3 regions of the Kribbella sp. NPDC104740 genome follow, and region 3 is predicted to be linked to each of the others. Evidence: riboswitches for the same ligand, from Rfam matches in the RefSeq annotation. Region 3 holds a riboswitch; each other region holds the start of a gene.
The links. Region 3 has a riboswitch for glycine ahead of gcvP (aminomethyl-transferring glycine dehydrogenase). Riboswitches for the same ligand answer to the same signal wherever they lie in the genome.
Positions count from the first base shown of each region.

Region 1: it holds a riboswitch for glycine, as region 3 does, so the genes downstream of both, ACZ6Z4_RS18605 (L-serine ammonia-lyase) here and gcvP (aminomethyl-transferring glycine dehydrogenase) in region 3, are expected to answer to the same signal.
Region 2: it holds a riboswitch for glycine, as region 3 does, so the genes downstream of both, gcvT (glycine cleavage system aminomethyltransferase GcvT) here and gcvP (aminomethyl-transferring glycine dehydrogenase) in region 3, are expected to answer to the same signal.

Region 1 covers NZ_JBVJNV010000003.1:528,564-532,851, forward strand. The annotation lists gene ACZ6Z4_RS18595 (hypothetical protein) at 1-366, opposite strand, end outside; gene ACZ6Z4_RS18600 (alpha/beta fold hydrolase) at 464-1,150, shown strand; gene ACZ6Z4_RS18605 (L-serine ammonia-lyase) at 1,112-2,485, opposite strand; glycine riboswitch at 2,564-2,656, opposite strand; gene ACZ6Z4_RS18610 (DUF3817 domain-containing protein) at 2,728-3,060, opposite strand; gene ACZ6Z4_RS18615 (alpha/beta hydrolase) at 3,156-4,288, shown strand, end outside.
Region 2 covers NZ_JBVJNV010000001.1:1,818,344-1,822,631, forward strand. The annotation lists gene ACZ6Z4_RS08570 (carboxymuconolactone decarboxylase family protein) at 1-264, opposite strand, end outside; gene ACZ6Z4_RS08575 (mandelate racemase/muconate lactonizing enzyme family protein) at 428-1,474, shown strand; glycine riboswitch at 1,558-1,650, shown strand; glycine riboswitch at 1,651-1,744, shown strand; gene gcvT (glycine cleavage system aminomethyltransferase GcvT) at 1,789-2,889, shown strand; gene gcvH (glycine cleavage system protein GcvH) at 2,898-3,278, shown strand; gene glyA (serine hydroxymethyltransferase) at 3,275-4,288, shown strand, end outside.
Region 3 covers NZ_JBVJNV010000006.1:182,492-186,779, forward strand. The annotation lists gene ACZ6Z4_RS28920 (FHA domain-containing protein) at 1-500, shown strand, start outside; gene ftsR (transcriptional regulator FtsR) at 532-1,167, shown strand; gene ACZ6Z4_RS28930 (bifunctional nuclease family protein) at 1,215-1,709, shown strand; gene ACZ6Z4_RS28935 (MerR family transcriptional regulator) at 1,923-2,540, shown strand; glycine riboswitch at 2,562-2,650, shown strand; gene gcvP (aminomethyl-transferring glycine dehydrogenase) at 2,727-4,288, shown strand, end outside.

The DNA of each region.
Region 1 (4,288 bases), on a different contig from region 3:
CGTCGTCGGCGCGCCCGGGGTCGGGCGGCCGGCGTGGGTGCCGCTCGGGTCCTCGCGCTGGACGTCGCCGCGGCCGACGCCCCACGGCTCGGTGGAGGGCGCGAGCGTAGGCGTGACGACCGGGCTGCGCGGGTCGCCGTCGACGTACGGGTAGCGCTGGTCGGCCGGGTCCACGGCCGGGAGGCCTGCGACCGGGTTGACCGCGTCGGGGTCCCCGCCACCGGGCAGCGGTAGCAGGCCGGCGACGGCCAGGGCGGCGTACAGGCCGATGGGCAGGGCGATGCAGGCGGCGGTACGGCGGGCCCTCTTGCTCCTCAGCGGGGTCCGGCGCGGTGCTGCCTGTTCTTCCTCGGAGAACAGACTCACAGTTCCGGCACAGTAGCGGGTGTTCACACGTTTCAAACAGGTCTTGGAACGATCTTCACCCTTTTTGTCATCTGTCCGGCAGGGAAGACTGCCCGGCATGACAATCCTGCTGCTGCACGGCCTCGGCGCGACCCGCCGGGTCTGGGACGGCTGGCCGACCACTTCCGCCCACTCCCCCGACCTCCCCGGCCACGGCACCGCCGGCCCGCTCGACAGCTACAGCTTCGAGTCGATCACCGCCGCCGTCGCCCAGAACCTGCCCGACCTCAGCACCGTGATCGGCCACTCGCTGGGCGGTGTGATCGCCCTCGAGCTGGCCAGCGGCCGGTACGGCGTCCGCGTGGACCGCGTGATCGCCCTCGGCGTCAAGGTCACCTGGTCGGACGAGGACCTGGCCCGGACCGCGGCACTCGCCGCCAAGCCGGTCACCTGGTTCGACACCCGCGACGCCGCCGCCGAGCGCTACCTGAAGATCTCCGGTCTCCAGGGCCTGGTCGACCCCGCGAGCGACGCCGTCGACCACGGGCTGCGCGAGCAGGACGGCCGCTGGCGGCTCGCGCTCGATCCCCGCGCGTTCGGCGTCGGCGCCCCGAACATGGCCCGCCTGCTCCGCGACGCGCAGGCGGACGTCGTACTGGCTCGGGGTGAGCTGGACCCGATGAACACCGACGCCGAGCTGTCAGCGCTGCACGACCAGGTCGTCACGCTGCCCAGCGCCGGTCACAACGCCCACGTGGGGAACCCGTCAGCACTCGATCACGTTGACGGCCAGGCCGCCTCGTGACGTCTCCTTGTACTTGATCTTCATGTCGGCGCCGGTCTCGCGCATCGTCTTGATCACCTTGTCCAGCGTGACCACGTGCACCCCGTCCCCGTGCATCGCCATCCGGGCCGCGTTGATCGCCTTCACCGAGGCCATCGCGTTCCGCTCGATGCACGGGATCTGGACCAGCCCGCCGACCGGGTCGCAGGTCAGGCCGAGGTTGTGCTCCATCGCGATCTCGGCCGCGTTCTCGACCTGCTCCGGCGTACCGCCGAGCACCTCGCACAACCCGGCGGCGGCCATCGAGCAGGCCGACCCGACCTCGCCCTGGCAGCCGACCTCGGCGCCGGAGATCGACGCGTTCTCCTTGTAGAGCACGCCGATCGCGCCGGCGGCGAGCAGGAACCGGACGGCGCCGTCGTCGGACGAGCCCGGGACGAACCGCCGGTAGTAGTGCAGGACAGCGGGAATGATGCCCGCGGCACCGTTCGTCGGCGCGGTGACGATCCGGCCGCCGGAGGCGTTCTGCTCGTTCACCGCGAGCGCGAACAGGTTCACCCAGTCCATCACCTTGAGCGGGTCGACCGACCACTTGTCGCTGCTCAGCTTCTGGTGCAGCGCGTGCGCGCGGCGCGGGACCTTGAGGCCGCCGGGCAGCACGCCCTCGGTCTCGCAGCCCTCGTCGACGCAGTCCTGCATCACCTGCCAGATGTGCAGCAGGCCGGATCGGATCTCCGGCTCGGTGCGCCAGGCCAGCTCGTTGTGCAGCATCACCTCGCTGATCGCGAGACCGGACTCGCGGCACCGGTCGAGCAGCTCGGCGCCGGTCAGGAACGGGTACTTCAGCGGCGTCCGGTCCGGCACGATCCGGTCGCCGGCGGCCGCGTCCTCGTCGACGACGAACCCGCCGCCGACCGAGTAGTAGGTGCGTTCCCGCAGTACGGCGCCGTCGGCCGAGCGCGCGACGAAGGTCATCCCGTTCGGGTGGTAGGGCAGCGCCTTGCGGCGGTGCATCACCAGCTGGGTGTTCTCGTCGAACGCGATCTCCTGCCGGCCGGCCAGCCGGATCCGCCCGGCCGCGCGGATCCCCGCGACCCGGTCCTCGACCGAGCCGGTGTCGACGGTCTCGGGGTCCTCGCCCTCGAGACCGAGCAGGACCGCCTTGTTGCTGCCGTGCCCGTGCCCGGTCGCGCCGAGCGAGCCGAACAGCTGCGACTCGACGGCCGTGGTCCGGTCGAGCAGCCCGTCGGCCTCGAGGCCGAGGGCGAAGGTGCGGGCGGCGCGCATCGGTCCCACGGTGTGGGAGCTCGACGGGCCGATCCCGATACTGAACAGGTCGAAAACGCTGATCGCCATCTGGAGGTTCCTTCCGGTCTTCGTTGACCGATCGGTGTGCCTCCCCGCTCTGTTGGGCGTGCTGCCTTCCAGAGGTGCCTCGCCCGTGCGGTGAGGGTGCCTGAGAGATTCTTGGGGAGAGTTGCTCCTACGGCGCCCAGGTCGGGCCTGGGTCTCTCCCGCACGGGTTCATACGGCGGGTGCTGCTGACGATCGCGACGGTACGGCGGCCCGGCCGTACTCGTCAATCCGGCCGGGCGCGGTCAGCCCAGGCGGTCGGTCCGGGCCGCCCACAGCTCGAAGAACCAGGTGAACAGCGGGGGAACGCTTGCCGCCAGCGCCAGCAGCGTGGTCGGCCAGCTCCAGCGCAGCGGCTTGCGGACGACCGCGACGGTCAGCACGTAGGCGACGAAGATGCCGCCGTGGATCGGCCCGAAGACCTGGACGCCGATCTCGTTGTCGGACAGCACGTACTTGAACAGCATCCCGATCAGCAGCCCGGTCCACGAGATCGCCTCGGCGATCGCCACCACCCGGAACCAGGTCGCATGCTTGGAACCAGCCGGCGCGTCCACGGCTGCAACAGTCTCGGTCATCAGACCAGTGACCCTAACAAGCAGCTCCAACCCCGGGGTCGGCTCGGGGGCGCTGCCGGATGCCGGTCAGGGTCCGGGCGGCCAAGGATCGAAGCGTGAAGAGACAAAGTGTTTGGTGTGCCGCCCTGGCCGTCGTTCTGGCCACGCTGACCGTCCCCGCCACTGCCGCTGCCCCGGCCGCCGAGCCGGCCGCGGAGCCGCCCGTCCAGCTAGCCGCCTCGCGTCCGTTGAGCTGGTCGGCCTGCGCGCCCGAGCCGGGCGACACACCGGAGGAGATCGCCCTGCTCCCCGGCTCCGAGTGCGCGACGCTCACCGTCCCGATCGACTGGAACCATCCGTCCGCAGGCACCTTCGAGCTCGCGGTCGCCCGCCGGAAGGCCCAGCAGCAGCGAGTCGGCGTACTGGTGTTCGGACCGGGCGGACCCGGCGACTCCGGCGTCGACCGGATCCGGACCGGGATGAGCCGCTTCAGCCGGCAGCTCGAGGACCGCTTCGACATCGTCAGCTTCGACCCGCGCGGTGTCGCCCGGAGCAACGCCGTGAAGTGCTCGGCCGCGCTGGTCGCCCGCCAGCCGTCGCCGATCCTCCAGAGCCAGCAGGACTTCGACGACACCATCACCTACAACCGCGAGCTCGCAGCAGACTGCCGGAAGAACACCGGCCCGGTCTACGACCACCTCGACATGCTGCAGACCGTCCGCGACGTCGACGCGATCCGGGCCGCACTGGGCGAGTCCCGGATCTCCTTCCACGGCAGCTCGTACGGGACGCTGCTCGGCCAGCAGTACGCCGAGCGCTACCCGCGGCGGGTCCGCGCGCTCGTGCTGGAGAGCGTGTTCGACCACGGGCCCGCGTCCACCGGCGAGTTCCTCGACGAGCAGGCATGGGCCGGGCAGGACTCGTTCGACGAGTTCGTGAAGTGGTGTACGACGGCGACGACCTGCTCCCTGCACGGCCAGGACATCCACGTCCTGTGGGATCGACTGATCGCCAGAGCCGATCGTGGTGACCTGCCGGACCCACAGCGCCCGGCGTACCCGATCAACGCGTTCCAGCTGAGCTTCGTGACGTTCCGGACGTTCTACGGACCCGACTGGGCCCGACTGGCCGACCTGCTCGACAAGCTGGACCAGAGCCCGCCGCCGACCGCCGTACCGCCGGTCCCGACCGGACTGACCAGCTTCGCGTTCGTGACGTTCTGCCACGACTTCGACCTGCCGGTCCGCGA
Region 2 (4,288 bases), on a different contig from region 3:
GCGCTCGGGCTCGGTGAACACCGTCGCCTCCCGCCAGGCCGCGACCAGGTTCAGCCGCTGCGCGGTCTCACCGGCGGCGACGGCGTCCTTGAAGTGCATGTCGGTGCAAAAACCGCAGCCGTTGATCTGGCTGGCACGCAGCTTCACCAACTCCTGCGTCGCCATCGGCAGGCTCGACTTCCCGACCGCGTGCCCGGCCGAGTTGATGTACTTCAGGACCTGACCGGCGAGCGGGTTGCTGTGCAGATCGATGCGGGCGTCCATCACGGGTCTCCTCAGAACGTTCGTCTGTTGTCACCCCTTTGACAGACGTCACCCCGGGGGTTGTGACAACGAGCTGGTGTGACCCACGTCTCGCTCACGGTGCCGAGGTTTGCGCGGTCCGGCGGCGCAGCAGACTCGGGGAAAGCCGCCGTTGGGAGTGCAGATGTCTCTGGACCACCATTTCGTCAGCAGCGTCGAGGTCAGCACGATCCGGTCCCGCTACCCGCGGACGATCGGCCGGAACGCCCGGTTGGGGAGTCACGGGGACGGTCCCGTCGACGAGGTCGTGGTCCTGCGGACCGACACCGGAAAGACCGGGTGGGGCCTCAAAGCCGGTCCGGTGCCCGACGTCATCGGGAAGTCGGTCGGGGAGCTGATCGACCCCGCGAGCGGCGTACGGGACGAGTCGTTGCGGGGGCTGGACTTCGCGCTGCACGATCTCGCGGGGCAGATCCTCGATCTGCCGGTGCACGCGATGCTGGGATCCAGAGGCAGTACGACGGTCGCCTGCTACGACGGCGCGATCTACTTCGCGGATCTCGACGGCCCGGGCGGTGTCGACGAGGTGCTGGCGCACTGCGCGGCCGACGACGCCGCGGGGTACCGGGCGTTCAAGCTGAAGATCGGGCGCGGGAACCGGTGGATGTCCCGGGCCGAAGGTGACGCGCGGGACATCGAGGTGACGCGGGCCGTGCGTTCGGCGTACCCGGAGCACCGGATTCTGGTGGATGCGAACGACGGGTACGACTGCGACGGCTTCCTCGAGTACTTGAAGGCGGTCGCGGACTGCGAGCTGTACTGGGTCGAGGAGCCGTTCCTCGACGACGCGGCTGATCTCGCACGCCTGAAGAAGCATCTGAACGGCTCGGGAACGCTGATCGCGGAGGGCGAGTCGAATCCCGACCTGGAGCCGCTGCTCGAGATCGCCGACCGTGGGGACATCGACGTCCTGCTGATGGACGTGGTCAGCTTCGGGCTGACCAGCTGGCGCCAGGTGATGCCCCGGGTGAGCTGCCAGGCGTCGCCGCACGCGTGGGGGCTCCCACTCAAGACCCTGTACGCCGCACAGCTGGCCGCGGGCCTCGGCAACGTCCCGACGGTCGAGGGCGTGCCCGGCGAGACGGTCGGCCTCGACACCAGCGCGTACGCGTGGGCGGACGGCAACCTCACCGTCCCCGACCGGCCTGGTTTCGGTCTGCAGCTGCCCTGACCCGAACGCGCCGCCGGTACGCGGCCGCCTTGCGCGCCCGGTGGCGGCCCGCTTAGGGTGCCAGCGACAACTGAACACGCTGATGATCCGCGGCGGGAGAATCCTGCCGCCGTGCAGGTGCCGTAGGAGCAAACCCTCCCCGGGAATCTCTCAGGCCCCCGTACCGCCGCGGTCAGGCAACTCTGGAAAGCAGCCGGTCGTCCGGCTCACCGACGGTGCAAGCGCAGGTCCCGGCGCGGAAACTCTCAGGTCCGATACAGAGCGGGGAGGAACCCTGATCGCGTGGCGCCTGCCACCCGGATTCTGGAGTTCCCATGCCCGACAAGTACACGGCGCTGCGCGCCCAGCACGAGCGCCTCGGCGCGAGCTTCACCGACTTCGGCGGCTGGCAGATGCCGCTCAAGTACCGCTCCGAGCTCGCCGAGCACCACGCCGTACGCCGGTCCGCCGGGCTCTTCGACCTGTCCCACATGGGTGAGGTCTGGGTGACCGGCCCGGACGCCGCGGCGTTCCTTGACCACGCGCTGGTCGGCAAGATCTCCGCGATGGCGCAGGGGAAGGCGAAGTACTCGCTGATCTGCGCCGAGGACGGCGGCGTGATCGACGACCTGATCACCTACCGGCGTCCGGACGCGTTCCTGGTCGTCCCGAACGCGGGCAACGCCGAGACCGTCGTCGCGGCGCTCGCCGAGCGTGCGAAGGACTTCGCCGTCACCGTCGACGACGCCTCGGCGCGGACGTCGCTGATCGCCGTCCAGGGCCCGAAGGCGGAGGCGATCCTGCTCCGCCTGGTCCCGGCTGACCAGCAGCAGCTCCTCACCGAGCTCAGGTACTACGCCGCCGTCGAGGTGACGCTTGCCGACCGCAACCTCCCGGTCGCGCGCACCGGCTACACCGGCGAGGACGGGTTCGAGATCTTCGTCGGCAACGACGACGCCGCCGAGGTCTGGCAGGCGATCGAGGCCGTCGCCGAGGATGGCGAGCTGACCCCGTGCGGTCTGGCCGCGCGCGACTCGCTGCGGCTCGAGGCCGGGATGCCGCTGTACGGCAACGAACTGTCGCGCGACGGCGACCCGTACGCCGCCGGGCTCGGCGGTGTCGTTGCGCTCAGCAAGGACTTCGTCGGCCGGGACGCCCTTGCCCAGCGCAAGGAAACGGGATCGGCCCGGAAGCTCGTCGGCCTGACCGGCGCCGGCCGGCGCGCGCCGCGCAGCCACTACCCGGTGCTCAAGGACGGTGTCGTGGTCGGCGAGATCACCTCCGGGCAGCCGAGCCCGACGCTCGGCGTACCGGTCGCTCTGGCCTACGTCGACGTCGAGCACGCCGAGCCGGGCACCGCACTGCACGTCGACCTGCGCGGGACGCCCGAGCCGTTCGAAGTGACCACCCTGCCCTTCTACCAGCGCCAGAAGTGAGGACCGAGATGCCCACCGTCAAGGCCGGCCTGCAGTACTCCGACGAGCACGAGTGGGTGGCCCGTGAGGACGCCGGCGTCGTTGCCGTCGGCATCTCCGCGATCGCCACCGACGCGCTCGGCGACATCGTCTACGTCGAGCTGCCCGAGGTCGGCGCGAGCGTGACCGCGGGGGACAGCTGCGGCGAGGTGGAGTCCACCAAGTCCGTCTCCGACCTGTACTCGCCGGTGACCGGCGAGATCGTCGAGGTCAACCCCGCGGTCGCCGACGACCCGGCCGCGATCAACGAGGACCCGTACGGCGTCTGGCTGTTCAAGGTGAACGCCACCGCCGACGGCCCGCTGCTGTCGGCCGAGGACTACGCGGCCAAGCACGGTGGTGAGCTGTGAGCGCCTTCCAGCAGGTCGTCGCCCCGAGCCTGAACGCGGACCTGGCCGACCTCGACCCGGAGATCGCGGTGAAGATCGCCGACGAGCTGACCCGGCAGCGCGACGGCCTGGAGATGATCGCCTCGGAGAACCACACCGCGGCCGCGGTGATGCAGGCCCAGGGCTCGGTGCTCACCAACAAGTACGCCGAGGGCTACCCGGGCCGCCGGTACTACGGCGGCTGCGAGCACGTCGACGTGATCGAGCAGCTCGCGATCGACCGGGTCAAGGCGCTGTTCGGGGCGGCGTACGCGAACGTGCAGCCGCACTCCGGTGCGCAGGCGAACGCGTCGGTGATGCACGCGCTGATCCGGCCCGGCGACACGATCATGGGCCTGAACCTGGCGCACGGCGGCCACCTGACGCACGGGATGAAGATCAACTTCTCCGGCCGCCTGTACGACGTGATCCCGTACCAGGTGAACGCCGACGACCACCGCGTCGACATGGCCGAGGTCGAGCGGCTGGCCCACGAGCACCAGCCGAAGCTGATCGTGGCCGGCTGGTCGGCGTACGCCCGGCAGTTGGACTTCGCCGAGTTCCGCCGGATCGCCGACGCGGTCGGTGCGTACCTGATGGTCGACATGGCGCACTTCGCCGGGCTGGTCGCGGCCGGGCTGCACCCGTCGCCGGTGCCGCACGCCCACGTGACGACGTCGACCACGCACAAGACGCTGGCGGGCCCGCGCGGCGGGATCATCCTGACCAACGACGCCGACCTGGCCAAGAAGATCAACTCGGCGGTGTTCCCCGGCCAGCAGGGCGGGCCGCTCGAGCACGTGATCGCGGGCAAGGCGGTCGCGTTCAAGATCGCCGCCTCGGAGGAGTTCCGCGAGCGCCAGGAACGCGTCCTCGCCGGCGCACGGATCCTCGCCGAGCGGCTGGTTCAGCCCGACGTCGCCAAGCACGGCATCTCAGTGGTCTCCGGCGGGACCGACGTCCACCTGGTCCTGGTCGACCTGCGCGACTGC
Region 3 (4,288 bases):
ACGAGAACTCCGAGGGCAGCAGGTTCTGCTCGCAGTGCGGAACGATGCTCCCTGGCGCGGACCGTCCGGTGCCCGCCCCCGGCGTCACCGACACCGCGATGCTGACCCCGATCAGCGCCGAGCCCGACACCGAGCGGATCGAGCTGGCCGGTGAGGGACTGACCGCCGAGGACGAGGCCGCCGTCGGCGCGCTCCCGGCCGGGTCGGCGCTGCTGATCGTCCAGCGCGGCCCGAACGCGGGCAGCCGGTTCCTGCTCGACGTCGACGTGGTCACCGCCGGCCGGCACCCCGACAGCGACATCTTCCTCGACGACGTCACCGTCTCGCGCCGGCACGCGGAGTTCCGCCGCGACCCGGCCGGGGTCAAGGTCCGCGACGTCGGCAGCCTGAACGGCACCTACGTGAACCGCGACCGGATCGACGAGGTCGCGCTGAACAACGGTGACGAGGTCCAGATCGGCAAGTACCGGCTCGTCTACTACGCCAGTGGCCAGGCCTGAGGCTGACGCCGGAGGAAGCAGCATCGGAGCGGTGCTGCAGGTCCTGCAGGCCGAGTTCGCCGACGTCACCATCTCCAAGCTCCGCTTCCTCGAGGCCGAGGGACTGGTGACGCCGGCCCGGACCGCGTCCGGGTACCGCAAGTTCAGCGCGGCCGACATCGAGCGGCTGCGCTACGTCCTGACCGCGCAGCGCGACCAGTACCTGCCGCTGAAGGTGATCAAGGAACACCTCGGCGCCATGGACCGCGGGCTGCGGCCGACACCCGGTGGTCGTCCGGCGGCACCTGCGGCGGTCGAGCCTGCGGGTCTGCCGGTGGCGGAGGACTTCGGTGCCGACCGCACCGAGTTGAAGCTGACGCGTGAGGAGCTGCGCGTCGCGGCCGGGATCTCGGCTGAGTTGCTGGAGCAGTTGGAGAGCCACCAGCTGGTGGTGGCTCGCGGCAACCACTACGACGGCGACGCGATCCTGGTCGCGAAGGCGGCCGCCGAGTTCGGCCGGTACGGCGTGGAGCCGCGGCACCTGCGCCCGTTCCGGACGGCGGCCGACCGCGAGGTCGGGCTCATCGAACAGGTCGCCGGGCCTCGCCGGGACGACAAGACGCAGGAGCTGGCTGCGCTCGCCGTACGGTTGCACGCCGCACTCGTCAGGTCGCGGCTCAGCCGTTGACCGTACGTCGGCCAGCTTGTGTCGGCGTCGCGGAGTAGGCTGAGGGTGTGCGCGAAGTCGACGTAATCGGAGTCCGGGTCGAGATGCCCTCGAGTCAGCCGATCGTGCTGCTCCGGGAGGTCGGCGGTGAGCGGTACCTGCCGATCTGGATCGGTGCGGCCGAGGCCAGCGCGATCGCGTTCGCGCAGCAGGGGATGGAGCCGCCGCGGCCGCTCACCCACGACATCTTCGCCGAGGTGATCCGTGTCCTGGGTCACACCCTGACCCAGGTCCGGATCGTGAACCTGACCGACGGGGTGTTCGAGGCGATCCTGGTCTTCGACGACAAGACCGAGATCTCCGCCCGCCCGTCGGACTCGATCGCGCTCGCGCTGCGCACCGGCACGCCGGTGTTCTGCAGCGAGGAGATCCTCGCCGAGGCCGGCGTACCGGTCCCGGAGAGTGAGAACGACGAGGCCGACGAGGTGGAGGAGGAAGAGGAAGTGGAGCGCTTCCGCGAGTTCCTCGACCAGGTCTCCCCGGAGGACTTCGACAAGTCCTGAGGCCGCGCTCGAGCCTTCACCGGGACCCGCAAATTTGGTGTCTCTGGTACAAGGCCGGGTTGGTAACAATTCGGCCCGGAGTCGCGACACGCTTTCGGCTCGGAGCGGTTGTCGTTGACCGGGTCAAGTCGGCGGCTTACCTTGAAGGAGTTGTGAGGAGTTGTAACTCCACGGATGTAGTCCGTTCCAGTCGGTACCCAGGGAGGCTCAGGCGTGACACGCACCGGCGACACTGATCTGACGGCGCAGCAGGCGTCCGAAGCACGCGCCGACGCGGCCGCCGCAGCGGGGGTGCAAGGCCTGCTCTTCGACGACGACCTGCGCCCGATGCCGGAGGATGTCGGCTTCCGTGGCCCGACCGCCTGCGCCGCCGCGGGGATCACGTACCGTCAGCTCGACTACTGGGCCCGTACCGGCCTGGTCTCGCCGTCGGTCCGCCCGGCCACCGGCTCCGGCACCCAGCGGTTGTACGGCTTCCGCGACGTGCTGCTGCTCAAGGTGATCAAGCGCCTGCTCGACGCCGGCATCTCGCTGCAGCAGATCCGCACCGCGATCGCCCACCTGAGCAAGCGCGGCATCGACGACCTGACCCAGATCACGCTGATGAGCGACGGCGCCTCGGTCTACATGTGCACCTCGCCGGACGAGGTGATCGACCTGCTGGCCGGCGGCCAGGGGGTCTTCGGGATCGCGCTCGGTGGCGTCTGGCGGGAGGTCGAGGGCTCGTTGTCGGAGCTGCCGACCGAGCGCGCCGACGGCCACGACGAGGAGTCCGGCCCGCACGCGAACGACGAGCTCGCTGCCCGTCGCCGCGCCCGGATGACCGGCTGAGGTACGCTGCTCTCTAGCTGTTCACCGCACTCGGGAGAGACCCGTACGACGGGCGCCGAAGGGGCAATTCCTCCCCGGAACCTCTCAGGCCCATGGACCGGGTGCGTCAGGCGACTCTGAAGCGTGCTGCCGTGCGTGACAGAGGGGGAGGCCACCGGAAGCGACAGCCAGCAACGGAGCCTCTTGATGACTGAAATCTCAGCAACCTTCGCCGACCGCCACATCGGTCCGCGGGCCGACGAGGTGGCCCGGATGGTGCAGACCCTCGGCTACGCCGACGTCGACGCGCTGGTCGACGCCGCGGTCCCGGCCTCGATCCGCTCGGCCGAGCCGCTCCGGCTGCCCGAGCCGGCCTCCGAGGTCGACGCGCTGACCGAGCTCCGCCGGCTGGCCGGCCGCAACAACGTCGCCACCTCGATGATCGGCCAGGGCTACTACGGAACCTTCACCCCGTCGGTGATCGTCCGCCGCCTGGTCGAGAACCCGGCCTGGTACACGGCGTACACGCCGTACCAGCCGGAGATCTCGCAGGGCCGGCTGGAGGCGCTGCTGAACTTCCAGACCGTCGTGTCGGACCTGACCGGCCTGCCGACCGCGAACGCGTCGCTGCTCGACGAGGGCACCGCGGCCGCCGAGGCGATGACGCTGGCGCACCGGTCGAACCGGCGGTCGTCGGCTGGAGGGGCCAAGAGCAACCGCTTCCTGGTCGACGCCGACTGCTTCGCGCAGACGATCGCGGTGGTCGAGACCCGCGCCGAGGCGCTCGGCATCGAGGTCGTCGTCGCCGACACCACTCGCGGTCTGCCCGAGGGTGACTTCTTCGGTTTCCTGGTCCAGTACCCGGGCTCCGGCGGCGTCGTCCGCGACCTGAAGCCGCTGGTCACGGCGGCGCACGAGCGCGAGACGCTGGTTGCCGTCGCCTCCGACCTGCTCGCGCTGACGTTGCTGGAGGCACCGGGTGAGGCCGGCGCCGACATCGTCGTCGGGTCCTCGCAGCGCTTCGGAGTCCCCTTGTTCTACGGCGGTCCGCACGCCGGCTTCATGTCGGTCCGGGCCGGTCTCGAGCGGTCGTTGCCCGGTCGCCTCGTCGGCGTCTCGGTCGATGCCGACGGCGCGCCGGCGTACCGGCTGGCCCTGCAGACCCGTGAGCAGCACATCCGTCGCGAGAAGGCGACGTCCAACATCTGTACGGCTCAGGTCCTGCTCGCCGTCGTCGCGTCCATGTACGCCGTCTACCACGGCCCGGACGGACTGAAGGCGATCGCCGAGCGCGTGCACGCGAACGCCGACAGCCTGGCCGCCTCGCTGCGCGCCGGTGGCGTCGAGGTCGTGCACGAGCAGTTCTTCGACACCGTCCTGGCCCGCGTCCCCGGTCGCGCCGCCGACGTCGTCGACACCGCCCGGCAGAACGGGATCTGGCTGCGCCTGGTCGACGCCGACCACGTCGGGATCTCCTGCGACGAGAAGACCGACGCCGCCGCGCTCGGCCGGGTCTGCCGCTCGTTCGGCGTCCGGTACGACGCCGCGCTCGGCGGCGGGAACCTGTCCGAGGCCGTGGCCCGGACGTCGGACTACCTGACCCACCCGGTCTTCAACACGCACCGGTCCGAGACCGCGATGCTGCGCTACCTGCGCAAGCTGTCGGACTACGACTACGCGCTCGACCGCGGCATGATTCCGCTCGGCTCCTGCACGATGAAGCTGAACGCGACCACCGAGATGGAAGCGGTCACCTGGCCCGAGTTCGC